2 regions of the Anaerobranca gottschalkii DSM 13577 genome follow, and region 2 is predicted to be linked to the other one. Evidence: riboswitches for the same ligand, from Rfam matches in the RefSeq annotation. Region 2 holds a riboswitch; the other holds the start of a gene.
What was found. A riboswitch is a leader RNA that binds a small molecule or an ion and turns the genes downstream of it on or off. The one in region 2 is predicted to bind lysine.

Region 1 (16,186 bases), on a different contig from region 2:
TCAAAAATGTTTTTAATAATAACATCTCCAGCTTTAACTGGTCCATTAACTTCCACATCATTTAATACTTCCATACATTTAAAAATCATTTCTTTAGGAATTGGTTTAGATGTTCTCACCGGTATTCTAGGTAATAAACCATCCTTTATCTTCACTGTAGATGTCACCATCCTAGTAGGATTTGTCATTTCTTTTATAGCATAATCTACTCCCCTAGGACATTTATTCCCTGATACATTATAACTAGTAACACCATTTATAATCCTTTCTACTTCTAAAGAACATCCTAAAGGACAAGCAATACAAGTTAAGTTCTTTTTACCCATTTACTTCACCTCCCCAAACTCAAGGGTTACTTTCAATTGTTCTCCACTGAAATTTTCCAACTCTTTTAAGGATAAATTAACTGTTTCCATTTCTCCTGGTGCTAAATGATTTCGTTTAATAGTTTTTATTATTCTATCTCCATCTTTTACTACTAGTTTTGCATTATGATAAATATTATCTACCCTCATCATCAAAGTCAGCTTATCTTCTATATTCTCTAATTCCACTACTTGAGGAACTATATATCTAATTCCATTCTCCCCAATAGTCTTTATTGGTTTATTACAAGTTTTTAGCTTACCTAATACGAATTTTGCTGCATTTTTACCTGCTCTTCTACTTTCTTCTGTAACCCAATCAACTAAATCATGGACGTGAACAACATTTCCACAGGCAAATATTCCCTCGATACTTGTTTCCATTGATTGCTTAACTACAGGCCCACCAGTTATTGGATCTAACTGAATTCCTGCATTAATTGAAAGCTCATTTTCAGGAATTAAACCAACAGAAAGGAGTAATGTGTCACATTTATAAGTTTTTTCTGTTCCAGGTATTGGTTTTCTATCCTGATCAACTTGGGCTATTACTACTTCTTCCACCCTATCTTTTCCTTTTATTTCTATAACGGTGTGACTCAAATATAAAGGAATACCAAAATCATCTAAACATTGAACTATATTTCTCGTAAGCCCGCCAGAATATGGCATTAACTCAACTACTGCATGGACTTTTGCCCCTTCTAAAGTCATCCTTCTAGCCATAATTAAACCAATATCCCCAGAACCTAAAATCACAACTTCTTTTCCTACCATATATCCTTCCATATTAACAAATCTTTGGGCAGTTCCCGCAGTAAATACTCCAGCAGGTCTTGTACCTGGTATATTTATAGCCCCTCTAGTTCTTTCCCTACAACCCATGGCTAAAACTATTGCCTTTGCTTCTATTTCAATATATCCATCTTTAGTATTAATAGCTCTAATTTTTTTATCTGTGGTAATTTCAAGGACCATTGTATCTAATTTATACTGGATACCTTGTTCTTTAAGTTCATTGATAAATCTTTCGGCATATTCAGGACCAGTCAGTTCTTCTTTAAATACATGTAACCCAAACCCATTGTGGATACACTGTTGAAGGATTCCCCCTAATTCTCTATCCCTTTCGATAACCAAAATATTATCTACACCGTTTTTCTTTCCTTCAATAGCTGCAGCCAAACCAGCAGGACCGCCACCGATTACTACAATATCGTATTTTAGCATCTCTCTTCCCCCTTCTTAGTTATCCTTTTTTCTGGATTTGGTAGGACCAGTTAAGATGTATGAATTTTTCCCATCTTTAACTATGCTGGTAATATCTACCTTTAGTTCTCGGGCTAGAATTTCCATTACCCTTGGTGCACAAAAACCTCCTTGACACCTTCCCATTCCTGCCCTTACCCTTCTTTTAATTCCATCGAGGGTCCTACCACCCACTGGCCGGTGAATGGCATTTACAATTTCTCCTTCGGTAATACTTTCACAACGACAAATTACCCTACCATATCTAGGATCTTTTTTAATTAAATCTGCCTTTTCTTCTGGAGATAGTTCCATAAAATGAACTACTCCCTTTCTTTCCCTAATGAAATTCTCTTTTTCCTTTAATCCACCAGTAATTTTTTCTAATATCTGTACTACTTCTAATGCAATAGCTGGTGCTGCCGTTAATCCCGGTGAATCAATACCAGCGACATTGATAAAACCTTTATTATCTTTAACTTCTTCAATGATAAAGTCTCCACCCTCTACTTTTGCCCTAAGGCCAGCAAAAGAGGTAATTACTTTATTGAAGGGGAAGTTAGGTAAAACCTTTAATCCCTTTTCCCTGACTTCTGCTAAACCTTTACCGGTTGTTTGTAATTCTTGAGGACTTTCTACGTAATCAGAAGTTGGTCCGATTAAAAAGTTACCATGTACCGTCGGTAAACATACTACCCCTTTGCTTATCGGTGTTGGGGTCTGAAAAATTACTTTGTTTACATAGTTTCCTACTGTTTTATCAAAGAGGTTATATTCTCCTCTGTTAGGCTGAATTTTAAAATATTCTTCATTGATTAAGTTATTTACTTTATCAGCATAAAGACCAGCACAGTTAATCACATATTTTGTGTTGAGTACCCTTTCTCCAGCTTGAATTTTATAACCTTCTTCTGTTTTATCTATCTTAGATACAGGACTATTTAAGATTACTTCTACTCCATTTTCCACTGCATTTTCTGCTAAAGCTATAGCAAGTTCGAATGGACCAACTATACCTCCAGTTGGGGCATATAAAGCAGCTATTATTTGGTCACTTAAGTTTGGTTCCATTTCCAAAACCTTTTCTTTAGGTAAAATTTCTAAATTAGGAACTCCATTTTCTTCCCCTTGTTTTTTAAGTCTTTCTAAGACTTTCACCTCTTCTTCGTTAAATGCGACGACAAAGGAACCAATTTGTTTAAAAGGTACTTCTAATTCTTGACAAAGCTTAGGATACATACTATTTCCTAATACATTGGTTTTAGCTTTTAAGGTACCTGGTACCGCATCATAACCGGCATGAACAATAGCACTATTCGCTTTAGTTGTTCCATTTGCTATATCACTTTCTTTTTCCACTAAAACTACTTTTAGCTCATACCTAGAAAGTTCCCTAGCAATAGCTGTACCTACTATACCAGCACCAATAATTGTAACATCATACATATTTTCATCTCCCCTAATTAAAATTTGATAAAGAAAAAAAGCCACACAAAACTTACCTACTATTTGTAGGTTTGTAATGTGCGGCTCTCCTAATCTCAGCCTGAATATTTAATTAATTATATAATAACATTTTTTAGTAATAAAGTAAATACACAAATTTCAATTTTCTCATAACAGAACTATAGATACCATAATTCTTTGTTACCGGTAGAAGCTCCTATTGCCCCAGCTTTTAATATATCCATAATATCTTGTTTAGTTTTTATCAATCCTCCAGCAATGATAGGTGTTGATATCTCATTAGAAATTCTGTTAATTATATTTGGCATTACACCTGGCATAATTTCTATCATATCAGGTTGTAAAGATTTTAAACTTTTTATCGTCATTTCATAGGATTTATTATCTATTAGAAAGAACCTCTGAATAGTAAATATACCCCGTTCTTTAGCTAACTTAATATGGCTACTTCTAGTACTGATAATTCCATGGGGTTTGATAACTTGAATTATATAATCGATAGCTTTAGCATCTTTCCCTATACCTTCTAAAAAATCTATATGTATTAAAACACTTTTATCTGCATCCTTTATCTTTTCAACAAGTAAATTAACATTAAATATATCAGCACATAATAGAAAAATTGTAGTTACAGGTGAAGAAATTGCCAGTTCTAAATCATCAACATTTTGAACTGCAGCTATTATTGGGTTTTCTTCTATTCTTTCTATTATAATAGAGCTCATAATATCCTTCCTTTGTAAATAACTTAGTTAATTTAATTATAAGTGAATACCAAGTCATTTACAATACAACATTTAAAATAACCCGTTAATAGCTAAGCTTAAATTATTTTATTCTTGTTCCCATTTTAATGCTCTCTCAACAGCTCTCTTCCAACCACTATATAAATTCTCTTTTTCCCCATCTTCCATTTGTGGATGGAATATTCTATCAACACTCCATTTGGCAGCAATTTCATCTTTATTTTTCCAAAAACCTACTGCTAAACCGGCTAAGTAAGCGGCACCGAGAGCTGTAGTTTCTGTTACTTGAGGTCTATCAACTTGAACTCCTAGAATATCTGCTTGGAATTGCATTAAAAAGTTATTTGCCACTGCTCCTCCATCAACTTTTAAAGTATGCAAATCAATTCCAGAATCTTCTTGCATAGCTTCTAAAACATCTCTAGTTTGGTAAGCAATTGACTCTAAAGCTGCACGGATGATGTGCTCAGCTTTAGCTCCCCTTGTTAAACCAACTATTGTTCCCCTAGCGTACATATCCCAATAAGGTGCACCCATACCAACAAAGGCTGGGACTAAGTATACTCCATTGGAGTCTTTTACTTTAGTAGCCATATACTCAGTATCTTGGGCATCTCTAATAATTTTAAGTTCATCTCTTAGCCATTGCACTACTGCTCCAGCTATAAAGATGCTACCTTCTAAGGCATATTCTACTTTACCGTCTACTCCCCAAGCTAATGTAGTTAATAACCCGTTGTTAGATGGAACTCTTTTCTCACCAGTATTCATTAACATGAAGCAACCTGTTCCGTAAGTGTTTTTTGCCATTCCAGGCTGGAAACAAGCTTGCCCAAATAAAGCAGCTTGTTGATCACCGGCAGCTCCAGCTATAGGAATCATGGCTCCGCCGAATGTAGCTTCATCTGTATGACCATAAACACAGCTTGAAGGTTTGACTTCTGGTAACATAGAAAGAGGTATATTTAGTTCAGCAAGAATCTTTTCATCCCATTTTAATTCTTTGATATTAAACAACATGGTTCTAGAAGCATTGGAATAGTCAGTTACGTGAACTTTCCCCCTGGTTAAATTCCAAATTAACCAAGTATCGATATTACCAAAGAGCAAATCCCCTTTTTCTGCTTTTTCTCTAGCACCTTCCACATTATCTAAAATCCACTTAACCTTTGTTCCTGAAAAATATGCATCTACTACAAGACCGGTATTTTCCCTAATATATTCTTCTAACCCTTTAGATTTTAAGTCATCACAAATATTGGCAGTTCTCCTACATTGCCATACAATTGCGTTGTATACTGGCTTGCCAGTATTTTTATCCCATACTACAGTAGTTTCCCTTTGGTTTGTAATACCGATAGCTGCAATCTCAAAAGGACTTATTCCAGCTTTTTCTAAAACTTCTCTAGCTACACCACTTTGAGTTCCCCAAATTTCCATTGGGTCATGTTCTACCCAACCTGGTTTAGGATAAATTTGAGTAAACTCTTTTTGTGATGCTGCGACAATGTTTCCATCATGATCAAAAATTATTGCCCTTGAACTTGTTGTCCCTTGATCTAACGATAAGATATACTTTTTGTCCATTTTTTTCACCTCACTTTAATTTTTTGCAAAATTCGTGCCAAACATTTACGGATCTATGCCTGACATTTTTATTTACCCTTGCGATTTTTTCCCAACATCTATATAAATCCACCATAGCACAATTGGTAAAAAAGAACAAGGGTGCTATAGCCCTTTTACCTTTAGCACCCTTACTGCATTTAATACTGCAATTACTGTTACTCCCACATCAGCAAATACCGCTTCCCAAATGGTAGCCAAGCCAAAAGCTCCTAAGATTAAAACTAACCCCTTTACACCTAAAGCAAATACAATGTTTTGCCAAACTATATTTCTCGTTCTTTTAGCTATTTTAATAGCTAATGGTATTTGATTTAGTTGATCATTCATAATAACTATATCTGCTGCTTCAATGGCAGCATCAGAGCCTACTCCACCCATAGCTACACCTATATCAGCCCTTGCTAATACAGGGGCATCGTTTATTCCATCCCCTACAAATAATAACTTAGAATTTTTGTCTAATGTTTTTAAGATATTTTCCACTATTTCAACTTTGTGGTGGGGCAAAAGTTCACAATAATACTCATTTATTCCCACTTCTTCAGCAACTTTTTTCCCTATTTGTTGATTATCACCAGTGAGCATTATTATTTTCTTAACTCCTAAATCTTTAAGTCCTTTTATCCCTTTAGCAGCATCCTTTTTTATTTCATCTGTTATTAAAATATATCCAGCATATTGACCATTTACTGCTATGTGAACTATGGTCCCTAATTCTTCTACATTTTCATATGAAATCCCTGCCATTTCCATAAGTTTTTTATTGCCAATGAGTAAATTTTTATCTTCAGTTTGAACCTTAACCCCTTGTCCAGTTACCTCTTGATAATCTACAATTTGATTTTTATCTATAGTTCTTCCATACTCCTTTAAGATCGATAGAGCTATAGGGTGATTAGAAAATCCTTCACCTATTGCCGCAAGCTCTAAAATTTCTTCTTTTGTAAATGGGTGTTGAGGAACTATTTCTTTTACTTTAAATGTTCCCTTAGTCAAAGTTCCGGTTTTGTCAAATACTACCACTTTAACACTATTTAATCCTTCAAGATAATTGCTACCTTTTACTAAAATACCTTTTTTAGAAGCCCCTCCAATTCCCCCAAAAAATCCTAGGGGAATCGAAATTACCAAGGCACAAGGACAAGAAATTACTAAAAAAATTAGCCCTCGGTAAATCCAGTCATTAAAGGTAGCACCTTGTAAAAATAAAGGGGGCAATATAGAGATCAATAAGGCAATACCTACTACTACAGGAGTGTAGTACCGAGCAAACTTAGTGATAAAATTTTCCGTAGGGGCTTTTTTGCTACTAGCGTTTTCCACCAAATCCAATATTTTAGATAAAGTGGATTGGTTAAATTCTTTAGTAACTTTAACTGTTAATACCCCACTTATATTGATACTTCCACTGAGGATTTCATCCCCTACCGAAATATCTTTAGGTAAAGATTCACCGGTCAACGCTGAAGTATCTAATACTGAATTGCCATCAATAACAATGCCATCTAATGGAACTTTTTCCCCTGGTTTAACTATTATGAGATCTCCAACCTGAACCTCCTCTGGAGTTATCCTTTCGATATCCTCACCCTTTTTAAGATTTGCATAGTCCGGCCTTATATCCATTAGTTCTGCAATAGATTTCCTAGACCTATCCACAGCTAACCCTTGAATATATTCTCCAACTTTATAAAAAAGCATTACTGCAACAGCTTCTGGAAATTCCCCTATAGCAAAGGCTCCTAAGGTAGCAAGGGTCATTAAGAAATTTTCATCAAAAACTTGCCCTTTAACAATATTTCGCCCTGCCTTAAATAACACTTCATGTCCCACTAATATATATGCAATAAAAAATATGAGAAATTCTAAAAAATTAGACCAGGTAAAAACAATTGGTAAAACAAATAATCCCCCACCTAATATAATTTTAATTAACTCATTTTTTCCTAATAAATCATGATGATGTTCTTCTATCTTTACTTCTTTTTCCTTTACAACGATCCCTGGCTCTATCATATCCACCAGTTCTTGAACCTTATCTACTATTTTTTCATTAAAATCTTTAGTATCTTCTAACTCTATTTTTAAAACCTTATTTACAAAATTAATTTGCGAACCTACTATTCCATCTATTTCTTTAATCCCTTCTTCTATTTTAGTTGCACAGCTAGCACAATTTAAACCTTCTAACTGAAACTCTATTTTTTTAGCCACTTTTTACCCTACCTCCCAGGTTTCCTCTACTTTTCCAATATATGTTCTAACCCCTGTTTAAGTACCTTATCAATATGATCATCATCTAAGGAATAATAGACAACTTTTCCTTCTTTTCTAGTTTTGACCACCCTCCCTAACCGGAGTACCTTTAATTGATGGGAAATTGCCGATTGGGACATCTGGAGTAAAGCAGAAATATCACAAACACACATTTCTTCCTTTGACAAAGCATAAAGAATTTTTAATCTTGTAGGATCTGCAAAAAGCTTAAAAAAATCCCCTAGATCTAAAAATCTATCTTCTTCTAACATTTCGTCCCTTACTTTATCAACTATATCTTCATGGATTATATTGCTCCCACATTTAAAATCTTCCATTTTACACCTCCAGTGAACATATGAACAAATATTCATATGTTTATCTAAAAAAATAATATGATAAGTAAAGATTCTTGTCAATATTTTTTCTCTTAAAAAATTATTTTTGGATTTGGAAATTATACCTGACAGCAAAGACTAAACCAAATAAAATAATCCCTCCAAAAGTTATTTTTGTATTTAAAATGGAAAGGAATTTATAAAGACAACTTAGAACCAAAATTCCCAAAGCAAAATATACTAGATTTTCACCTAAAACCTCTAAGTTTTTTTCCCTTTCTAATATTTTTCCGTAATCCTCACCTTTAATTTCAATATATATTTTTTTCCAAAAAAGATATCCGATAACTATTAAAATCAGACCTATAACAATTAAAATATTAGCTAACATCATCCAAACCACCTTTTAAAGAGTTTTATACAATACTATATTAATATCTTTTAAAATGTATTATAAAAAATTAATTTTTTTTCTTTCCCATTGACACACTCTTTCCTTTATTGTAGACTATTTCTTAATACAATTAAATATTCGCCTCATTTCTTGACATGAGGTAGAGGTCGCGGTATTTATCAGTACCTTAAGGGAGTTCGAAAGACGATGAATTTTGGGGAAAGGAAATACCGCCGAAGGGAATATACCTCAAATATATTCCCTGGGCCTAAGGTTAAGAGCCTTAGGACTGTCACAGTGTTTTCACTGTGGAGCGCTATTTCAAGAAGAAGGGAGGACTTTATGGTGTATATAGACCTTGGAGTTTCCTTTTCCTTGGTCTTTTTTTGTTACCTAATTTTAATAATAAGGAGATGTAATCTATGTATTTACAAAAACAACTAGATAGACATTATATCTTTGATAATCTAGATACGGTGGAATTAGCTAAGGAATTCGGAACTCCCCTTTATGTAATTTCTGAAAATCTTATTAAATACAAGTGTTCTCAAATACAGAATGATTTTTTAAATAAATACCCTAATACCAAAGCAGCTTATGCTAGTAAAGCTTTTTTAACTCTGGCTATGTGTAAAATCATTGAAAGGGAAGGTTTGGGACTTGACGTAGTATCAGGGGGAGAATTATTTACAGCTATTTCTGCCCATTTCCCTATGGAAAAAGTAATGTTCCACGGTAATAATAAATCCTTTGAAGAACTGGAACTTGCCATTAATAATAATGTAGGGAGGATTATAGTTGATAATTTATACGAGTTAGAAATCCTCCAAAATATTGCTAAAGAGCAAAATAAAAAAGTAAAAATTCTCTTTAGGATAAATCCTGGAGTTCCCGGAAAAACCCATAAATATATTTCTACAGGACAAATTGATTCAAAGTTCGGTATCTGTATCGAAGAAGAGTCTCTAAACTTTGCCCTTAAAAAAACTATAGATTCTCCAAATCTAGAACTTATGGGATTTCATTTTCACATAGGCTCCCAGTTATTTGATAACAAATCATATCTCGCTGCATTAAACATAGTAACAGGACTTATGAAAAATCTAAAAGATAAAATGGGATTTATTACAAAAGAGCTTAACATAGGTGGAGGATTTGGTATTAGCTATAGCACAAGGGAAAAAACAAAACCTATTTCCTTTTTCATTGATCCAATAATGAAGAGTATTGAAGATAATTGCAGCAAGTTAAAGTTAGAAAGACCTACTATTATCATTGAACCAGGTAGATGGATCATTGGCGAAGCTGGAATCACCCTTTATACTATTGGGTCTATTAAAGAAATCCCTAATGTTAGGACATATATAAGTGTAGATGGAGGATTACCTGATAATCCCCGACCTGCCCTTTATGGTGCCAAATACGAAGCCATTGTAGCTAATCGCCCTTATGCTAATAGAGAACTAACTGCCACTATTGCAGGAAAATGTTGCGAATCAGGTGATATATTAATTTGGGATATTAACATCCCATATGTTAAACCAGGGGATGTATTAGCAGTATTAAATACCGGTGCCTACAATTATTCTATGGCTAGTAACTATAACCGTTTACCTAAACCAGCAGTAGTACTGATAAGTAACGGTAAACCCCACGTAATTGTTGAAAGGGAGAAGTATGAAGATTTAATCTCTAAAGATAAAATACCTAACCATTTATTATAGAAAATACCCTTATTGACTAGTTCTTTATTATGTATATAATTAATAATAGCTTCTAGTATCAGCTAAACTATTAATTCAAATTATGTCTTCTGAAATAAAAAATTTTTAGGAGGGATAATTATGGGTGAAATAGTTTTAAAAGCTGAGAGAAGATTAAAGAAAAAGACAGGCTATTTACCTGGTGTAGTTTATGGAAAAAATTTTTCTTCAACCCCAGTTAATTTTGATTTTAATAAAGTTAAGAAATTACTTAATATAGCTGGGGAAAAAGCTAAAATCCAATTAGATTTTGAAAACAAAAAATTCTATGGAGTTATTAAAGAAGTTCAATGGGATTTATTGAACAAGGAAAAGCCTATTCATATGGATGTTCATGTAGTTCCTAAAGATGAGATAATTAATTTAGATGTTCCAATTATTTTTACAGGAATAGAGGAATTACATCAAAAAAGGCTGATTTTACAAACCTTTAAAACTGAAATTGAGGTAAAAGGAAAACTAGAAGATATTCCCGAAAAAATTATTGTAGATGTCAGTGATAAACAAAAAGGCGATTTTATCAAGGTGAAAGATTTACCAATTTCAGCTAATATAACTCTAAAAAATTCAACTGAAGAAATTATTGGTGAAATTTTAGAAGTTGATAATAATTTAGACGAAAATACAGATACCATAAATGAAGGAAATCCAGAGTAATTTATAACCCTCAATTATCCAAAAGATAATTGAGGGTTTTTTATTAAATATGCATAAATTTCAAGAATCTTAATAAAATTTACGGAGAAAAGTTAATAGGAGGGGATTAGAAATGCTCCCAGTATTGTTAATTGGAAGAAGGCGAGAAGTAGGTAAAAAAGCAAAAGGATTTATACCTGGAGTAATTTATGGCAGTAACTCAAAAACGATCCATGTTGAATTCGAAGAACAAGCTCTAAGAAAGGTTTTGGAAAAATGTCGTTTAAAAAATCAAATCACTATCCAATTGGAAGATAGAGAAATTACTGGGAAAATAAAAGAAGTACAGAAGCATTTAACTAAAAATCGCTTATTACATGTTGATATTCAAGCAATACATTAAACAGGCCTGTCAGTGTTCCAATTAACTCCATTCAAGGAATTAATTGGACTTATTTTTATCTTTCACCTTAAAAAATTGTTAATAAATTTAGTTTATTATTAACATAAGAAAAAAATTATAGGTACTTAAACTTGAGGTGAGAATATTATGAAACCTTTTAAAACATTATTTTACTTGATCTTTTCCCTATTTACTATGGAATTTATTCTGAGAATAACTACTGTAAAATCTATTTTATCCTATGGTTTTTTTATTTCTTTGCTCTTTAACCTTTCTTTTGCAACAGCATTTTTTTTAATTTTAAATTTTTTTAGTAAAAAATTCCTTAAACATGCTGTTGCCGTAATCTTTCTGGTAGTTTTAGCAATTATCTACTCATCCCAAATAATTTATTACCAGTTCTTCAGGACTTTCTATCACTTATATTCTGCTAGTAATGCCGGGCAAGTCAGCGATTTTTGGAAAGATATTTTGTTAGTAACAGGGAAAAACCTCCAGTGGGTAATTTTAGTTTTCACCCCAGCTTTAATTTTATTTTTCCTAGGGAAAAAAATAATTTCTAGCAAAACTATCAAATACAACCTTAAGTTTTTGCTAGTTTTACTGATCATATTAACACACCTTTCAGGAGTGTTGGCAGTATATAAAGGGGGAAGATATACCAATTCTCCTTATGATCTCTACTTTAAAAATAGTAATCCTCTCCTTTCTGTGCAAAATTTAGGACTGCTAACTACTATTCGCTTAGATTTACAAAGGATGATAACCAACTGGACCCCTGTGGTAGATGTTTTTATCCCAGATCCAGTAGATACCGGCGATGATGATCCAGATGATAATGATGAGCCAAAAGAAAGGGAATATAATGTACTAAACATCGATTTTGATTATCTAATTGAAAAGGAGAAAGATGAAACCATTAGGTTAATGCATGAGTATTTTAAAAACCTTCAACCTACCGCTAAAAATGAATATACCGGAATTTTCCAAGGATATAACTTAATTTTGATAACTGCCGAATCATTAGCACCCTTTGCTATAAATAAAGAAATAACCCCTACTTTATATAAGCTGGTCCATGAAGGCTTTTATTTCCCTAACTTCTATGTTCCCCTTTGGGATGTCAGTACCTCTGACGGAGAATATATGGGGCTTACCAGTTTAATACCTAAAAGTGGTGTTTGGAGTTTTAGGGCTTCTTCCAACATTTCCCTACCCTTTGTTATGGGGAATCAATTAAAGAATCTAGGTTATAAAACGGTGGCTTACCATAACCACACCTATACCTACTACGGTCGACATCTATCCCATCCTAATATGGGTTACGATTATAAAGGAATTGGCAATGGCTTAGATGTAAAAAGGGTATGGCCAGCATCAGACCTGGAAATGATGGAGGTAACAGTTGATGAATATATCAACAATGAACCTTTCCATGCTTACTATATGACAGTAAGCGGTCATTTACAGTACAACTTCATAGGGAACAATATGGCTATGAAAAATCGGAAATTAGTAGAACATCTACCATTATCTACTCAAGCCAAGGCATATTTAGCAACTCAGATTGAATTAGATAAGGCTTTAGAATATCTCCTGGAAAGATTAGAAGAAGCGGGTATCGCTGAAAGGACTTTAATTGTAATGAGTACAGATCACTATCCCTATGGTTTAGAACATGATACTATCGATGAATTATCAGGTTTTTATGTTGACCGAGATTTTGATATTCATAAAAGTCCACTGGTAATGTATGTTAAAGGAATGGAACCTAAAAGGATAGATGATCCGGCATGGGGTATAGATATTATTCCTACTATTTCTAATTTAATGGGACTTGAATTTGATTCCCGACTTTTAATGGGAAGGGATATTTTCTCAGATTCTGAACCTTTAGTGTTCTTCCGTAACATGAGTTTTATTACCGATAAAGGAAGATATAATGCTCGAACGAGAAAATTTATCCCTAATGAAGAGGTAGAAGTAGATGATGATTATGTAGAAAGGATTTCCCGTATCATTCAAAACAAATTCTATTTCTCCCGTTTAATACTAGAAAATGATTACTATAGCAAAGTACTGAATGGTATAAGATAAAAATCCCGTCAAGGTTTATTATAAAATAAATCTTGCCTTTTAATTTAATAGTAGTATAAATTGGAAAACTCCGGCATTAAATATAATATTGAAAATTTCTCCATTTTAGAATATCATTGATTTAATACGGTAAAAGAAAAAAGAGGTGATGATTTATGGATGCCCAGAAGATCAAAAAATTTAAAAGGGTGCTAGTTGCTAACCGGGGAGAAATAGCGATTAGAATTTTTAGGGCTTGTAAAGAGTTAGGTATTAGAACCGTTGCCATTTATTCTGAAGAAGATAAAACCTCCCTATTCCGCACTAAAGCAGATGAATCTTACCTTATTGGGAAAAATAAAGGTCCAGTAGAAGCTTATCTTAGTATCGATGAAATTATAAGTTTAGCCCTTAAAAAAGGTGTAGATGCCATCCACCCCGGTTACGGCTTTTTAGCAGAAAACCCTGAGTTTGCCAGAAAATGTCGGGATGCTGGTCTAGAGTTCATTGGTCCTTCCGTTGAAGTATTAGAAAAAATGGGGGATAAAATTACATCAAAGCAAGTAGCTATTAATGCCCAAGTCCCTGTTATCCCTGGGATTGATAAACCGATACAAAGGATAGAGGAAGCCTTAAATTTTGTTAAAGACCATGGCTTCCCTGTCATTATAAAAGCTGCCCTAGGTGGGGGAGGCCGGGGAATGAGAATTGTTAGAAACACCGATGAACTGCTTTTAGCCCTAGATAGTGCTAAAAGCGAAGCTAAAAAAGCTTTTGGTGTAGAAGATGTATTTATTGAAAAGTATTTAGATTCACCGAAACATATAGAAGTCCAAATTCTCGGCGACAATTATGGAAACATCGTTCACCTATATGAAAGGGATTGTTCTATCCAAAGGAGACATCAAAAGCTAATCGAATATGCACCGGCCTTTTCTCTATCTGAAAAATTAAGGAAAAAGATCTGTGAAGATGCTTTAAAATTAGCAAAATCGGTAAACTATTCTAATGCTGGAACGGTAGAGTTTTTAGTAGATAAGACGGGAAACCATTATTTTATTGAAATGAATCCCCGTATCCAAGTAGAGCATACTGTAACAGAAGTTATTACTGGAATAGATATAGTGCAATGTCAAATCCTCATTGCCCAAGGTTATCCTTTAAATTCAGAAAAAATTTTGATTGGGGGACAACATGATATTCAAGTCAATGGCTATGCAATTCAATCAAGGATTACAACAGAGGACCCTACTCAAAACTTCGCCCCTGATACTGGGAAAATTGATGTTTATCGTACTAGTTCTGGATTTGGTATCCGACTTGATGGAGGTAATGGTTTTACAGGCTCTATTATCACCCCTTTTTACGATAGCTTACTTGTAAAGGTAACTGCCCATTCCAGGACATTCGAAGATGCAGTTAGTAAAGCAGTAAGGGCTTTAAAAGAAATGAATATCTCTGGAGTTAAAACAAATATCCCTTTTTTAATTAATGTTCTAACCCATGAAACATTTTTAAAGGGATTAGCTAACACTAACTTTATCAACGAAAACCCCGAACTTTTTAATATTACACCAAAATCTAATAAAGAACTTAAATTATTAAACTTCTTAGGAGAAAAAATCATTAAAACAAAAGGGCAAAAGGGGGATTTTGATGTTCCCATTATTCCTAAAGTGCAGATCCCTGATAAATTAGAGGGAACAAAACAAATCCTAGAAAAGAGTGGCCCAAAAGGTGTAGTTAAATGGATTAAAGTACAAAAAAAATTACTGATTACTGATACCACTATGCGGGATGCCCATCAGTCTTTAATTGCTACTAGGTTAAGGACAAAGGATATGCTCAATATAGCTCAAGCAACTTCCTTTTACGGCAAAGACTTATTTTCTTTAGAAATGTGGGGTGGAGCTACCTTTGATGTAGCCTATCGTTTCCTAAAAGAGTGTCCTTGGAAAAGATTGGAAGAGCTTAGAAAAAGAATTCCTAATATTATGTTTCAAATGCTTTTAAGGGGTAGTAATGCCGTTGGTTATAAAAATTATCCCGATAATGTTATCCGCTCCTTTATTAAAGAAGCTAGTAAATCTGGAATTGATATTTTTAGAATTTTTGATTCCCTAAACTGGTTAAAGGGAATGGAAGTAGCTTTAGATGAAGTTTTGCTAAATAATCGCCTTGCTGAAGTTTGTATCTGCTATACAGGGGATATATTAGACGAAAGGCGAGATAAATATTCCCTTAACTACTATATTAAAAAAGCTAAGGAAATTGAAAAGATGGGAGCACATATCCTAGGAATTAAAGATATGGCAGGCCTTTTAAAACCTTATGCCGCCTATAAATTAATTTCAGCCTTGAAAAATGAAGTTGGTTTACCTATACACCTCCATACCCATGATACCAGTGGTAATGGTGTTGCCACCTTGCTAATGGCTGCTGAAGGGGGAGTGGATATTGTAGATACCTCCTTCAATAGCTTTGCAGGGACGACAAGCCAACCTCCTATGAGTTCAGTAGTGGCAGCTTTAGAAAATACCCCTAGGGAAACGGGTATCAATTTAGACTATATAGAAGAAATCTCCCAATATTGGGGTGCAGTAAGGCAAGTATACTATCCCTTCGAATCTGATTTAAAATCTTGTACCACCGAAGTTTATAAATATGAAATTCCCGGTGGTCAGTATTCTAACCTTAAACCCCAGGTAGAAAATTTCGGCCTTGGCCATCGGTTCAAAGAAGTAAAGGAAATGTATAAAAAAGTCAACTATATGTTAGGGGATATCGTTAAAGTCACTCCTTCTTCCAAAATGGTTGGCGACATGGCCATTTTTATGGTACAAAATAACTTAACACCTGAAAATA
Region 2 (16,186 bases):
AATCTCGACGGAGACTTTGTTAGAATGTTTAATTACCACAGCCTTTAAAAAATGACTTTGTCTACAAACTGAGATCTTCTTAAAGGAAGATCTTTTTAATAGACTATGTTCCACAAAAAGTCCTATAAGGTGGACATCCCTTTGGTGGAGGAGAAATATAATAGTCGTTATTTTCATCATAGTTATAGGGTTTTTCTAGAGCTTTAAGGAGATTTTTCATTACAGAATAATCGTTTCTTTCCACCGCCCCTTCTAAAGCCTCTTCTACTCTATGGTTACGGGGAATAATACTTGGATTTACACTTTTCATTAACCTTTCTACTTCTTCTTTTCCTTGAGGTTGTCTCCTTAGTCTATTTTGCCATTTATTATACCAATATTTGAATTCCTGTTTTTGTAATAATTCATCTTGCAAATCCCCTAAAGTCAATGCTCTAAAGGTATTTGTATAGTCACCTTGATACTTTTCCAAAATATCCAACAAAGTATGGATTAACTGTTTATCTTCTTTTTCCTCATTGAATAATCCAAGCTTTTTCCTCATTCCATTAAGCCAATAACTATCAAATAATTGGAAGTACTTATCTAAAGAGCATTGAGCAATTTCCAAAGCCTTACCTTCATCGGAATCTAGTAAAGGTAATAATGTCTCAGCAAATCTCGCCAAATTCCATGCCCCTATTTTCCCTTGATTCATAAAAGCATACCTTCCATGTCTATCTATTGAACTAAAAACAGTTTTGGGGTTATAAGTATCTAAAAAAGCACATGGTCCATAATCAATAGTTTCACCACTAATAGCCATATTGTCAGTATTCATCACTCCATGGACAAAGCCAATTAGTTGCCAACTGGCAATTAGTCTTGCTTGCCTTCTTATCACTTCATCTAAAAAGTATCGGTAAGGTGATTCTGATGAAAAGGCTTCAGGAAAATGGCGGTTTATTGTATAGTCTGTTAAAGCTTTTAGCTCCTCTAATGTTCCCCACCTAGCTCCATACTGAAAAGTTCCAACCCTTATGTGACTAGAAGCTACCCTAGTTAAAATTGCCCCAGGTAATTCTTTTTCTCGAAATACCTTTTCTCCAGTAATAACAACAGCTAAGCTTCTTGTAGTAGGAATGCCTAAGAAATACATTCCCTCACTAATAATATATTCCCTTAACATCGGTCCTAAAGCAGCCCTTCCATCTCCCCCTCTAGAATAAGGGGTTTTACCTGAACCTTTCAATTGTATATCAACCCTTCCCCCAGATGGAGTAATATGTTCTCCTAGGAGATGGGCCCGACCATCTCCTAGCATAGTAAAATAGCCAAACTGATGACCAGCATATGATTGGGCTATAGGAAAGGCTCCTTGGGGAATTGAGTTTCCTGCTAAAATTTCTATCCCTTCTTTTTGGGCTAACTTTTCAGTATCTAAACCTAGATCTTTCCCTAGATTATGGTTAAGTATAGCTAGTTTGGGATTAGAAACTGGAGTTGGTTTTATTACACTATAGAATATTTTAGGCAAAGATGGATAGCTATTTTGAAAATTCCATCCAATATTTTTTTCTGCCATCTTATTTCTCCTTTAAATTTTATAGATAAAGATATACTAGTTATATTTTTTTGCAAAGATAAACCCTTTATACTAAAATAACTTCTAAAATCTTGCCTCCACTAAAATGGATATTAAAAATATAATAAAATCCCCAAACAGGGGACTTTTACATCAAAAAATTTTTGATACAATAATCAACTATATCTTCTATAGATAAAATACCCACTACCTTAGTCCCTTCAATTACTGGCACTGCAATAATATCATTTTCCCTAATAGTTTTAGCAGCAGTTAAAAGGGAATCTTCCGGTGAAACAACTACTATTTCTTTAGTCATCACCCAATCTACAGGGCAAACCTCGTAATGACCAGGTTCGATTAAAAATCTATAAATATCTGCTTTAACGACTATTCCAATTAAGTTCCCTGAGCTATCTACTACCGGCATGCCGTTAATATTATTGTTATTCATTATTTGTAAAGCTTTTTCCACCGTTTCTTCCTTTTCTACAGTAATAACGTCCTTTTTCATCAAATCTTTAACCTTCATCAAAACCACCTCCTGATGTATACATTCAACATTAGGATAGTTAAATCCTGCTTAATAGTCTTAATTTACTAAAAGTTTTGACCTTATAAAAACCCTTGACATTTTTCCAATTCTGTTGCAAAATAAAGTTCGTGTAAAACTTAATATGGTAAAGATGATAGAGGTGCGGTGTCTAATAGTACTATATCTGAGGTAAGCACAATGAGGGTATAGGAAAGGAGCCATCGCCGAAGCATAGAGTCGATGCTTTAAGACTCTATAGCTGGTTCTGCATAGAAGATATGTAGAACTGTCACAAACCTGAAGTTTGTGGAGAGCTATCATAAAAGGTTAGTCATTTTTATTATGCCTATATACCTTTTTCATTGATAGTCTCTCCTCCAAAAAACAAAATTAAGGAGGAGTTTTTTTATGCCAGAAATTTTTACCCTATTACCACCTGTGGTAGCCATTTTATTGGCCTTTATTACAAAAAATGTTTTGTTTTCACTTTTTATCGGGGTATTGACAGGAACTTATCTAATAAGCCTTCATTCCCATGGATTTATACTTAGCTTTTTTTACGGTTTTTTAGAAGTTATCAATATGATTCTCTCTTCCTTGGCAGATCCTTGGAATGCCGGGGTAATCCTTCAATGCCTGACTATTGGAGGGTTAATTGCCTTAATCTCAAAAATGGGAGGAGCAAAGGCAATTGCAGAATCACTGTCTAAAAAAGCAAAGTCTGCAAAGAGTACCCAACTTATAACTTGGGTTTTAGGACTTTTCGTTTTTTTCGATGATTATGCTAATTCCCTAATCGTTGGACCGATAATGAGACCTGTTGGAGATAAAATGAAGATCTCTAGAGAAAAATTAGCCTTTATCATCGATGCCACCGCAGCCCCTATTGCTGGTATTGCCATCATTTCTACCTGGATTGGTTATGAAATCAGTTTAATTAAAGATGGTTACGCCAGCATTGGACAAACTGTTAATGCTTATGAAGTCTTTATTCAAACAATACCATATAGGTTTTACAATATTTTTATCATGGCATTTATCATTTTAACAGCTGTTTTAGCCAGAGAGTTTGGCCCAATGTTGAAAGCAGAGAAAAGGGCGAGGAATTTAGGAAAAGTTTTAGCCGATGATGCCAAACCCCTCCTTTCAACAGAAAACTCAAGTATTCAAGAAAAAGAGGGAATAAAGTTAAGTATTTGGAATGCCATTATCCCTATTAGTTCTTTAATCATCTTTGCCTTTTTAGGATTTTACTATAGTGGATATACCGAGATAATGTCAGGAGATGAGCTGGAACTGATTGAGATGATTAAAAATAGTCCTCTAGCTTTCTCTACATTAAGGGAAATTTTTGGTGCTTCAGATGCCAGTATCGTTCTTTTTCAAGCTGCCTTTTTAGCTAGTATAATTGCAATTGTCATGGCAGTATCCCAGAGGATAATGGGTATAGGGGAAGCTATCGATACATGGTTAGAGGGAGTAAAGTCTTTAATAATTACCGGTGCTATCCTTTTACTAGCTTGGTCATTGTCCGCTACTATAAAAGAGTTGGGAACAGCTTCTTACTTAGCTAGTATTTTATCAGGGACATTGCCTAGTTTTCTCCTCCCTAGTTTAATCTTTGTATTAGGAGCAGTGATTTCCTTTGCTACAGGTACATCCTATGGAACTATGGGAATCCTTATGCCTTTAGTTATCCCCCTTGCAAATACAATGTCCTCTGACCCTACCTTGATCACAATTAGTATCGGTGCTGTATTAACCGGTGCTATTTTTGGTGACCATTGTTCACCAATTTCCGATACTACCATTCTTTCATCAATGGGAGCTATGTGTGATCACCTCCACCATGTTAAAACCCAGTTGTATTATGCAATAACAGTAGGTATTGTAACGGTAGTAGCAGGTTATTTACCAGTTGCTTTAGGAATACCTGTATGGATTTCTCTATCCTTAGGAATTATTAGCTGTTTCCTTTTAGTGAGGTTTGTAGGAAAACCTGTTTAATAAATACCCCTTCAATCTAAGTTAGATTGAGGGGGTATTCCTTATTCCGTCTTTCCTAACTCTTTCAATTTCTTAGTAATCAAATAGTTTAATGTTCCTTCTGGGTATTCTCCCCCTTTATCTTTCTCTCCCATCGGTATCCCTGTTAAAATTTCCATTCCTTGATCAACGTGACTTATGGCATAAATATGAAACTCATTTTTCTTTACAGCATCAATAACTTCCTCTTTTAACATAAGGTTATTTACATTCTGTACTGGAATGATAACCCCTTGCTTACCAGTTAAGCCCTTTAACTTACACACATCAAAAAAACCTTCTATTTTTTCATTTACTCCTCCAATCGGCTGAATTTCACCCTTTTGATTTACAGAGCCTGTTACTGCTATAGATTGTTTAATAGGCACTCCGGCGATACTGGAAAGTATGGCATATAACTCAGTGCTAGAAGCACTATCACCATCAATCATAGAATAATTCTGTTCAAAGGAAATACTAACCGTCAAAGACATCGGTTCCTTTTGAGCATACCTATCACCAAGAAAACCACTAAGGATTAGTACCCCTTTATCGTGAAGGCTGCCACTTTTTTTCACTTCCCTTTCGATATTGATAATTCCAGGTTTGCCTTTATATGTTGAAACTGTAATTCGACTAGGTTTGCCAAAACTGTATTCTCCAGTTCCCATAACCACTAATCCATTGATTTGTCCTACTTTTTCACCATCTACATCAATTAACAATGTTCCTTCTTTAAACATTTCATTCAACTTTTCTTCATATTTACTATTCCTATAAATTTTTTGTTGTATAGCCTTATCGACATGAACTTTAGAAATCACCTTTGCCCCATCTAGTTTTGCCCACTGATCAGCTTCATAAAGGATTTCCACAATTTGATTAAAACGGGAGCTGAGCTTTTGTTGGTGATCTGCAAGCCTAGAACTGTATTGGATAACCCTTGCAACACCTGATTTATCAAAATGCTTTAGCCCTTCCTTTTCACAATGGGTTGCTATAAATTTTGCCATCTTATAAATGTTTTCCTGATTTTTAGTCATTTCAATATCAAAATCTGCCATAATTTTAAAAAGTTTTCTAAAGTCTTCATCTAAATTATATAGCAAATGATAAGTGTAAAAATCTCCAATTAAAATCACTTTAATATCTAATGGAATTGGCTCTGGCTTTAAACTTGAGGTGACAATATATCCCATCATTTTGTTTAATGACTCTATATTTATTTCTCCAGTCTTTAAAGCCCTCTTCAAACCTTCCCAAGAAAATGGTTGAGTCAAAACCTCCCTAACATTTAGAATTAAAAAACCGCCGTTAGCCAAATGAAGGGAACCAGGTTTAATTTGGAGAAAATCAGTTTTTAGAGCACCCATCTCACTCTTATATTCAACAATACCTAATAGATTATATAAAGTTGGATTAGTTTCATGGATTATCGGTGCATGTTTTAATTCCGAATTATTTATAAAGAGATTAACTTTATACCTATTAAAGAAAGATTCATCGGTTTTAATTGGTATTTGAAAAATTTGAGCTAATTCCTCTTTTCCTTCTTTTTTCTTAAATTTTGTTATGTTTTCTAAAATATCCTTTTGTAATTCTTCTATATATTCCCTAACTCCTTCTTTCTGCCCATATCTTTCTTCAAGTTTTTTAATATGGTAATTAAGCAAATTACTAACTACTTCTGTATCTAATAATTTAAAAAGTTCTCTATAATGGTCCTCTAACCCTTTCAATTGATTAAAGAATTCTAAGGTATCTAAATTTAATTTATTTGACCGTTCCCTTAAGTCCTCTATTTCCTTTGATGAAAGATTATTGTATTCTTCTCCCTTCATAGGGCGACCATCTATCAAGGGGATTGTCACTAAACCTTGTTCTGTTTCCTTAAAAATGAATCCATACTCCAGAGCTTTTTCATTCAACTGGTCAATTATCTCTTGATTTTTTTGTTGATAATCCTTTAACAGCTCATTTCTCTTAACTTCATAATCTGTTCCAGTAAAGGCCACGGGGATATCATTCCGTAACTTTTCTAACATTTCTTCTATATCTTTTTTAAATTGAATCCCTAATCCAGCCTCCATATTTAAGGCCTTTGGTCGATCTGGATTTTTAAAATTGTAGACATAGACCCAATCATCAGGTTTAGGCATTTCTTCTGCCAACTTTTCTGTAATGGAAAGGGAATAACTGCTTCTTCCAGTACCACTAAGACCAGCTATATAAATGTTATAACCTTTTTTCTTCATCCTCAATCCAAAAGCTAAAGCTTCTACTGCCCGTTCCTGTCCTATAATACCCTTCAAAGGCTCTAAATCTTCTGTAGTTTTAAAATCTAAATTTTCAATATTACAGTGACTAGTTAACTGTTCAGGAGTTAAACGATATTTTTCCAAAACCTTTCCCCTCCTCTCTTAAATTATTTACTGTTCACTACTACTAGATAAAATATAACTATTCAAAAATGGTTACAAAAATTCATCGGAAATAATTTAAAATTAAAGTAATCATTTAGAACATTTGATGAAAAAATTTCCTGGATTTCTTTCCCCAGTATCTCCTGCTATTTCCCGCAACTTACCAATTTGTTCTTCCCTTCCTAAAACAACCATTACATCACCTGGATTTAATACATCATTTGGGCTAGGATTGAAATGGAGCTGATTCTCTGCTCCTTTTTTTATAGCTAAAACAATAAGACCAGTTTTTTCTGGAATTTTAGCATCTTTTAATTTTGTTCCTGCTAATTGGGAATCACAACAAATTATTACATCTTCTAAATCTAATTCCACATCCCCTGCATGGGTAATGATATCTAAAAAAGAAATTATGGTCGGTTTTAATAACAAAGCTGCCATTCTTTTCCCTTCTATTTCATTAGGAGAAATAGTGTTATTAGCTCCTGCTCTGATTAACTTTTGTCGGGAATTTTTTTCTATTGCCCTGGATATGATGTATAGATCTGGGTTCATTTCCCTGGCAGTTAAAACAGTGAAAACATTATCGGCATCTGTGGCTAAGGTTGAAATTAACCCTTTGGCCCATTTAATTCTGCATTTAGCTAAATCATCTTCATGGGTAGCATCACCCTGTAAAGCCAAAACCCCTTCTTTTATCAGTTCATTTACCTTTTCTTCTCTCCTATCTATAACTATAAAAGGGACTTTAGCTTTCTGAAACTCTGTGATGACACTTTCCCCTGTATCTCCTGCTCCACATAAAATATAGTGATCTTTTAATTGTTCAATTTTCCTCTGCATTTGTCTTTTCCTCCACATTTCATTAAAAATGCCTTCTATTAAATAAGCTCCGATACTTGTAAAAATATAACCTACCATCCCTAATCCTGAAAAAATCACAAAGATAGAAAATAATTTAGCTGTTGGAGTCATTTCCGCCACTTCACCATAACCTACAGTGGATATAGTGATCACAGTCATATATAAAGCATCTATCAGTGAAACATCTAATAAGTAACTGTAGCCGATAGTAGCTAAAAAAATAAAGGTAAGCAATAAAAACACTATAAAATAAAAACGTTTTTTCTCAATTATGTTCACCTATTTACTTCATCTCCTTCTATAATATTTATTTGAATATCTATATATATTAGTTTTCTCTAATTCTTCCTAAAACCCTGCTTAAAAACAAAAAAATCTGGATAGCCAAAAATTCTTCATCCAGATTTTTTATTTCTTTAACCTTTAATTACTTTATCAGCTGCTAATTTACCTGTCATAACACAGGTAGGAACACCTGCTACCACATGAATTTTAGTTTCAAAAGACCACCCTAAAATAGCACCACCACTACTAGCGTTTCGCCTTTCTATACTTATAGCAAAAAAAGCCTTGATTTACTCAAGGCTTTACAGATCGTATCAATATAAATTTATGGTGGAGGCGAGGGGAGTCGAACCCCTGTCCGAAGGCATCTCAACAGCAGTCTCTCCGAGCGCAGTCTCTACTTTGAGTTTCGCACCTTTAAGCCTCTAGAGACAAAGTCTTAAAAGTGCTAGCTTCTAAGTTTCCCTATCAAACCGAAGCACTTTTGATAGGTAGTCTGCTGGTTGTGACGCCTTATTCCCCAGTTGCAGACAAACCGGAGATAAGACGGCTGCTTAATTAAGCAGCGTAAGCTAAATTTTTGTTAGCGTTTATTTTAAAGTTCCAGTTTTTTACGAGGCCCTGGCCCTCGGCTCGCTACTCCTGCATCAACTACCCCCGTCGAAACCAGTACGCCCCCATGTTTGGGCTGTATTGGTTTTTAAGTTCCTTAACTTATATAATAACATTTTTACTCCCTTTTGTAAACTAAATTTTTTGCCTTTCTCTAAAGGCTTTTTCAATTTCCCTCTTTGCCGTTTTCTCAGCAATAGCTGCCCTTTTATCATGGAGTTTCTTACCTTGAGCAAGGGCTAGTTCCATTTTTACCCTTCCCTTTACAAAGTATAGTTTTAAAGGAATTAAAGCTAAGCCCTTTTCCCTAGTTAAGCCAAATAATTTATTTATCTCCCTTTTGTGTAGGAGGAGTTTTCTTTCCCTTAATGGCTCATGATTAAAACGGTTACCTTGTTCGTAAGGACTTATATGCATCCCATAAACAAAAGCCTCACCATTGTCTATCCTTACAAAAGAGTCCTTTAAATTAACCCTGCCATTGCGGATAGACTTAACCTCTGTTCCTGTTAAAACAAGGCCTGCTTCATATGTTTCTTTTATAAAATATTCATGTCTCGCTTTTCTATTTTCTGTTATAATTTTCATTTTTTCACCACCTCAAGGGAAAAATAGGACAAAACCTACATAAAGGGGTAGACACACGGCGGGTACCGTGTGTCCGGGTAAAGGGTTAATGGGTATAACTTTGGGGTAACTTTATAGTATCATAATATGAGAAATTTTTCAAGGGGATATTAAAATAAAATCTATATTTTTTTCTTCTTTATTTACCCTTGCTACCCTAATTTTAACTTTGTCCCCTAATTTATAGGTTTTTCTAGTCCGTTCCCCTACTAAAGAATAGGTCTTTTCATTAAAGTGATAATAATCATCTATTAATGTACTAATGTGAACTAATCCTTCTACTGTGTTTTCTAATTCCACAAACATACCGAAATTGGTAACGGAACTGATAATACCTTCAAAGGCTTCCCCTAAATGCCTTTCCATGTATTCCACTTTCTTTAAATCTAATGTTTCCCGTTCCGCCTCTTCTGCCTTCCGCTCTTGTACTGAGGTATGAAGGGCATAAATAGCCATATTTTTATTTAAGTTTTTGATCCTCTTTTCCGTTAATTGACCGGTTAATAACCACCTTAAAATCCGATGAACTATTAAGTCTGGATAACGGCGAATAGGTGAAGTAAAGTGGGTATAATATTGGGCTGCTAGACCAAAGTGACCTAAGTTTTCCCCACTATATTTAGCTTGTTTCATTGATCTCAAAACAACTGTATTGATAATTTTTTCTTCTTTTTTTCCTTTTACTTTTTTCAAAAGCTCTTGGATAGCTTTAGGATGAAGATTATCTGCAGAGCCCTTAATATGATAACCAAAATTATAAATAAACTCATTTAAAGTAGTGATTTTTTCTAAAGCTGGTTTTTCATGGATTCGATAGATAAAGGGAAGTTCCATACGGGCGATGTGTTCTGCCACCGTTTCATTAGCAACTAGCATAAATTCTTCAATAATTTTTTCCGCAACACTTCTTTCCCGGGGCACAATTCTAACAGGTTTACCTTCACTATCCAATTCTACCTTTGATTCAGGAAAATCAAAGTCAATTGCCCCCCTCTTCATCCGCCGATTATTTAAGATTTCCATCAATTCATGCATTTCCCTAAACATCGGGATTAAATCCTTATACCGTTGAGAAGTTTCATGATCATTATCCACCAAAATTTTATTGACCGCTGTATATGTCATTCTTTCTACAGTCTTTATTACTCCTTGAGTAATATCGTATTCCACAACTTTCCCCGTTGGATCTATTTCCATCTCTAATGATAAAGTCAATCTATCTATTTTTGGATTTAAACTACAAATTCCGTTAGATAACTTTTCAGGAAGCATAGGGATTACCCTATCTACTAGGTAAACGGAAGTACCCCTGGAATAAGCTTCTTTATCTATTTCGGTATTGGGCTGAACATAATAAGATACATCGGCGATATGGACACTTAAGTAGAAGTTACCATTATTCTGTTTTTTTACGTAAACGGCGTCATCTAAATCTTTAGCATCTTCACCATCTATAGTAACTATAGGTAAGTTTCTAAAGTCTTTCCGGTTTTTTAAGTCTTGTTCCCTTACTATTTCCGGTACATCCTTTAATTCCTCTAAGACACTTTTAGGAAACTCCATAGGTAATTTATGTTTAGCCATAATAGCTAAAATATCAATACCAGGGGCATTTTTGTTCCCTAGCCTTTGAATAACTCTACCTTCTGGATTTCGCCTTGGTTCTGGCCATCTTGTAATTTCCACAACAACTACATCATTATTTTCTGCACCAGCGAAATCACTTTTAGAAACAAAGATATCTTGAGCAATCCTTTTATCCTCAGGTATCACAAAACCAAAATTACGGCTTTTAACAAAAGTACCAACTACAGTAGTATTGGCCCTATTAAGAATCCGGATAACTTCTCCTTCTTGTTTCCCTATAAATCCACCTTTATGTAACCTTACCACAACTTTATCATTATGCATTGCTCCATTAAGATCAGTGGAACTTACATAAACATCATCTAGATCAGGATTTATGGGGGTTAAAAAGGCATAACCTTTAGGGTTCCCCTGCAAAATACCTACAACTAGATTCATCCGTTCTGGAACGCCGTATCGATTTGCCCTTGTTTTAATTATTTCCCCTTCCCTTTCCATATCCTCTAAAACATTTTGAAATATGACAATTTCTTCACCCTTTAGCCCTAAAGTTGATACCAATTCTTCTAATGTCAAAGGTTTATACGCTTCTTCTTTCATGAATTGCAATATTTTTTCTCTCATAGTAATCCTCCTAATATTATATTGAAAAAATATAATTTATTTTTTTTAATAAAAAAGGAATTTTTTATTTTTTCCTGAATAGATTTTAACAAATAAACTTTTATTATTTGTATTAAGGTGGTGTAATGGAATGAACCTTTACCGTCCCTTTATTTCCAGCTTCTACTCTAGGTTTTTAGGTCTATTTACCCAAAAAATCACTAAACTATCAGCTAAAATCTACCTGACAGAAAAAACAGGATTGGTAGAATTTGAAACTACCATTAAATTTAGACCAACTAATAATAATCAAACTATCCACTTTTTATTATCCCGTGACTGTAAACCCTTTGAAATTAACTATCTCGGGCTCCCCCTTAAATTTAAAACTAAACCTCTGAGATTTCTTAATAACATTCAGCTGTTAATTATAGAGCTGCCCATAAAACCTAGCATTTCATTAGATTTAACCTTAACTTTCAAATATTATTGTTCCCAAAGTCAATATATTTCTTTCAATAGTGAAAGTATTTTAATTGATAATAGAGGTAGGTTATTCCCTTATACACCGGAAGATGGAAAATATTATTCAGAAGTTAATTTAATTATTCCCCAAAGCTTACACATTATATCAGGAGGTAAAATAATTAGAAAAACCTTAAAACACAATGGGCAACACCTAACTATTGGTGGAGATAGCAGTAACCTTTCATTTATTATGACCCCTAGTCTAAAAACAACGGAAACGATTGGTGATATTACTATAACTTTATTGTATCCCCGGCAATATCTCAATCAAGCAAGAACATTAATAAACCTAACTAAATTAATAGTCCAAAAATACCTTGATAACTACGGTAATCCTAATAATTTACTGATAAATATTGCTATAATACCAGGGGATTTTGAAATTTATTTCGATGGAGATAATATAATAATTCCTACTAGTTTATTAGAGAGAATAAAAGAAGAAGGGAAAAACCCTAAAGAACGGGAAAAACTTTATTTTATCAATCTAGTTCACCAGTTAAGTAAATATTGGTGGAACAACTTATCCTTAACCCATCCCGATGAAATATGGTTACTAAATGGAGTTACTAAATATTCTGCTTTGTTAACAATCAAAGATACATATGGTGATGAATGTTTCTACCAAATGATAGCAAAACTCCAACAAAATTATGTAAATAGCATCGGCTACAGGGAAAATATATCAATAATAAAAAGTTCCTATGGTCTAGGAAGAGACTGGGAAATCAATTATCCTTTAAATGTTCTGCTTATCCATACCCTTAATTTCCTATCTAATGGCAAAATTAATCAAATACTTCAACAAATAAAACAAGAACAGCAACTAAGTTGGACTAAACTTATCACTCTAATAAATAAAAAATATGACCTTGACCTTAAATGGCTAACTGACAATTTTATTAAAAAACACAGCAAGTGTTCCTTAGAATTAACTAAAGTGGAATGGGAAAAAAGTGAATTTAAAGGTAATTTTTTAGAAAAAAACAAAGGGTGGAAAGGACCTATAGAAATTCTTCTAGTCTATGAAGACAACGAAACTTTGTATAAGTGGGATGGATTGACTTTGATAAAGACTAAGGAAGATATAAAGAAAATAATTATCGATCCTAATTTATATATCCCGGGAAATACTTCTGGGGTAGTTTATGAAAATAACTTTTTAAAGGAAGTGAGCTTATAATTATAACCCTAACTCCCGATGTTTTTCCTGCATTCCCTTTAATCCTATTTGGATAAATTCTTCTAAAGAAAAACCAAATTCTTTACAACTTAGTATCTGCTCCCGGTTAGCACCTTTGGCAAAATGTTTTTCAGCAAATCTATTTAAAACAAATCCAGTATCGATAGAATTTAGTTTTTTATCAGGATGTATTAAGGCACTGGCTACTATTAAACCAGTAAGGGGATCAGCGCTGTATAAAGCTTTATCTAAGTTGGATTTTCTTGGAAATCCATGGATTTCATTATGTACTTTTACTGCGTAAACAATATCTGGATCAACTCCATGGCTTTCTAAAATTTCAGCTCCAATAATACTATGTTTATGGGGTTCGTTATGTGTTAAATCATAATCAATGTCATGAAGTAAACCTGCTAGACCCCATTTTTCTTCATTTTCTCCTAAAACTTTAGCAACCTGGGCTAAAACAAATTCTGTCGCTAACATATGCTTAATCAAATTTTTATTTTTAACATATTGGTTTATTAACTGTATACCCTGATCTCTATCCATCTATTATTAACTCCTTTCTTTTCTCTAAATTCCTTAATCCTGCAAATCTTTCCAAACCCTTTGCAACCAATCTAAAGCCTTCTTTTCCTTTTGCCAAGCACTTTTAGCAAAATAACTGTAAATAATCCCTTCATCTTCTTCTCCAGGTAAATAACTTTCAGGTAATTGATGAGGTATCTCCTTTTTTCCTAACAGATAATAGGGAACATATGTGTTACTTTTTATAGCCTTTCTTAGACTTTTATCAGCTCTAGGTGTTCCTTGTTCAAAAAATCTTACTAAAGCATCATTATACAATGCCTCAACTCTACTATCTCTATTATATTTTTGTAACCATTTACGGGCATTCCCAATATCACCTTTTTCTACAAGACATGGAACAAGAATATGTCTAACCCCTTGGTTATCATTTGGATTTAATTCCAACAGTTCAATAAAATGTGTTATCGCTTCATCTAACCGCCCCATTTTACGATAAGTGTTTGCAAGTCCAAATTTAGCCCGCATATATGGCCTAGTTATAACCATACGCCAAAAATGCCCTTTTAATTCTGCAAATAACTCTTTTCCTAAATCCTTTGCCCCCTCTTCAACACCTTTTTGATAAAAAGCCAATTCTTCTTCTAAGGATTTAGCTTGATGTTCTGCTAGCAAAACATATGCATCGGCATTTTGGGGGTGAATTTTCAAAGCCTTTTTAGCTAACTTTATTTTTTCTTTAGGACTGTCAACTTCCCAAGCATCATAAATTATTAACTGTCCTTTAAGATTCTTAGGTAAAGATTTTAAATACTCCTGAGGATACCCTTCTTTCATAACCTTATCCATAAATAAATTTATTTCTTCATGGGAACTAAAGTTTCGCTGCTCAGATATATATGCCATTAAAGCTAAATGTCTTTCAGTTATAGGTCGATTTGCCAGTGGTGATGTAAAGAGAATTTGGGATTTCTTAGATAAAGAAGTAACTTCAGCTATAAATTTCTCTATCAGTTGGTTATTTCTATTTATTGTACTAGGTGAAACTCCATACTTATCTGCTAACTCCTTTTGAGAAGATTTGTAGTGATAATTAAAAGCTTCTCCTAAATGATACTCCAACGCAGCCGCCCAAGTTCCTTCTTTCTTAATCTTTGGTCGTTTTTCCCAAGAATAATCTATCCACATCCTTATAACAGTTTCTACATCTTTTGGAAGATATTGCCCATAGGTTTTGTTTAAAAATAACAAACCCTCATTAATATAAACTTCATCTTCACATTCATATAAAAGAATATTCTCTATATCATGATAGTTCCCTTCCATTAACTCCTCAATGTCGTCGGCATATCGGGAATACTCAATATCTTCATCATCATATAAACCATTTCTAAGCCTTTTAAAAAATTTTTTCAACTCTTTTTGATTTCTATCATTATATATTAAATCTATAGGCTTTAAACCTTTCAACTCTATTTGTGGTGTTAAAAGAAAAGAACGGATTTTCAAATTAATATAGAAATCATTTATAGGATTAATATCTTGATTAATATTATTTAAATCCTTTTCCATCTCTATTAAAGTTTTTATAAGAATAACACTAAATTTTTTCAAAAATCCTTCCCAATCATTACTGGGAAATCCTTGTATCTCAACTTCATTTTTTATAACTGATAAAGTTTCTTTAATATCATATTCTATATCTCCTGAAAAAAAAGCAGGTTCTGAAATAACTGTATATCTATTGTTAAAAGAGAGTAATCTAGCCAATATTATTTCTCCAGGTTCTATATCATAATCTTCGTATTTAACATAAACCTCTTTTTCCTTTTCAGTAAAAATATCTTTTACGATAATCAACAAATCATCTCTATCTTTAACTACATCTTCTACCCGGTAATAAGATATATATGAATCCTTCCATTTTTCTATTTGCCTTAAAACCCGCTCTTTTAAAGTATTTCTATGTTTATTAAGAAATTTTTGAAATAAATTGATCTCACCTTCTAATTCTAAATCAAAAATGATGGATTCTAACAAAAATTGAAACATTTCATTGGGTTGGTAATCATCTTCATCGAACATCAAATCTGGAATGACATCTATTAAAATATCAAAAATTTTTTCCCTCTCCCTATCTATAAATTGTGAAAAAAGTTCAAAGACTTCTTCTATTTCTTGCCAAGTTATTTTAGAAGATAGTACTGTAACTTTTGAGAAACCACAACATTTTTTAAATTTTTTCCCACTTCCACATGGACAAAGTTCATTTCTTCCAATTTTTTTCACTTAAAATCATCTCCTTTTAAAATATAATATCACATTAAATCCTCTGTAAAAATTCCAAAACCTTTTCCATAACTTCTTCCCTTCCTTGTTCTACAGGAATCATATGGCTCCTTTTAGGAAAGTACTTAATTTCTTTATAAGGGGGATTGATTTTCTCAAAAATATATCTAGCACTTTTAGGTTCTACAACCCTATCATCTTCCCCTTGAATGATCAAAGTTGGAACTTTAACTTTTTTCAAGTTATATTTAACGATAAAAATTAATTTTAATAAGCTTGAAACACATTTAATAGGGGTTTTATCATAACTAAAAATAGGGACTCCATAATCAGGCTTTCTAGTTTTAGGCTTATACTTTTGGAAATATTTAAGTATCGGAGTTAAATATGCTTTTTTTTCTGTTAAAAAAATAGGAGCAGAAATAGTAATTATCCCTTCTATTTTGTACTTCATAGCTAAATACAATGCAATACATCCACCCATGGAAAAGCCGACTACAAATACTTTAGAATATTTGCCTTGTAATTTT

Region 1: linked by a shared signal. The riboswitch ahead of lysA (diaminopimelate decarboxylase) and the one ahead of BMX60_RS06760 (Na+/H+ antiporter NhaC family protein) in region 2 are both predicted to bind lysine.

Annotation. Positions count from the first base shown of each region.
Region 1 covers NZ_FOIF01000033.1:1,581-17,766, reverse strand. The annotation lists gene BMX60_RS08225 (DUF1667 domain-containing protein) at 1-326, opposite strand, end outside; gene BMX60_RS08220 (NAD(P)/FAD-dependent oxidoreductase) at 327-1,595, opposite strand; gene BMX60_RS08215 (NAD(P)/FAD-dependent oxidoreductase) at 1,611-3,059, opposite strand; gene BMX60_RS08210 (glycerol-3-phosphate responsive antiterminator) at 3,239-3,805, opposite strand; gene glpK (glycerol kinase GlpK) at 3,914-5,413, opposite strand; gene BMX60_RS08200 (heavy metal translocating P-type ATPase) at 5,558-7,669, opposite strand; gene BMX60_RS08195 (ArsR/SmtB family transcription factor) at 7,696-8,049, opposite strand; gene BMX60_RS08190 (hypothetical protein) at 8,150-8,440, opposite strand; lysine riboswitch at 8,597-8,770, shown strand; gene lysA (diaminopimelate decarboxylase) at 8,866-10,167, shown strand; gene BMX60_RS08180 (50S ribosomal protein L25) at 10,288-10,863, shown strand; gene BMX60_RS08175 (hypothetical protein) at 10,976-11,245, shown strand; gene BMX60_RS08170 (LTA synthase family protein) at 11,393-13,342, shown strand; gene BMX60_RS08165 (pyruvate carboxylase) at 13,498-16,186, shown strand, end outside.
Region 2 covers NZ_FOIF01000022.1:11,970-28,155, reverse strand. The annotation lists gene BMX60_RS06770 (protein adenylyltransferase SelO) at 104-1,564, opposite strand; gene BMX60_RS06765 (CBS domain-containing protein) at 1,713-2,096, opposite strand; lysine riboswitch at 2,247-2,424, shown strand; gene BMX60_RS06760 (Na+/H+ antiporter NhaC family protein) at 2,508-4,106, shown strand; gene BMX60_RS06755 (Lon protease family protein) at 4,148-6,526, opposite strand; gene BMX60_RS06750 (potassium channel family protein) at 6,638-7,690, opposite strand; RNA gene ssrA (transfer-messenger RNA) at 8,025-8,375, opposite strand; gene smpB (SsrA-binding protein SmpB) at 8,444-8,896, opposite strand; gene rnr (ribonuclease R) at 9,035-11,146, opposite strand; gene BMX60_RS06730 (hypothetical protein) at 11,277-12,836, shown strand; gene BMX60_RS06725 (HDIG domain-containing metalloprotein) at 12,837-13,388, opposite strand; gene BMX60_RS06720 (SEC-C metal-binding domain-containing protein) at 13,422-15,656, opposite strand; gene BMX60_RS06715 (alpha/beta hydrolase) at 15,691-16,186, opposite strand, start outside.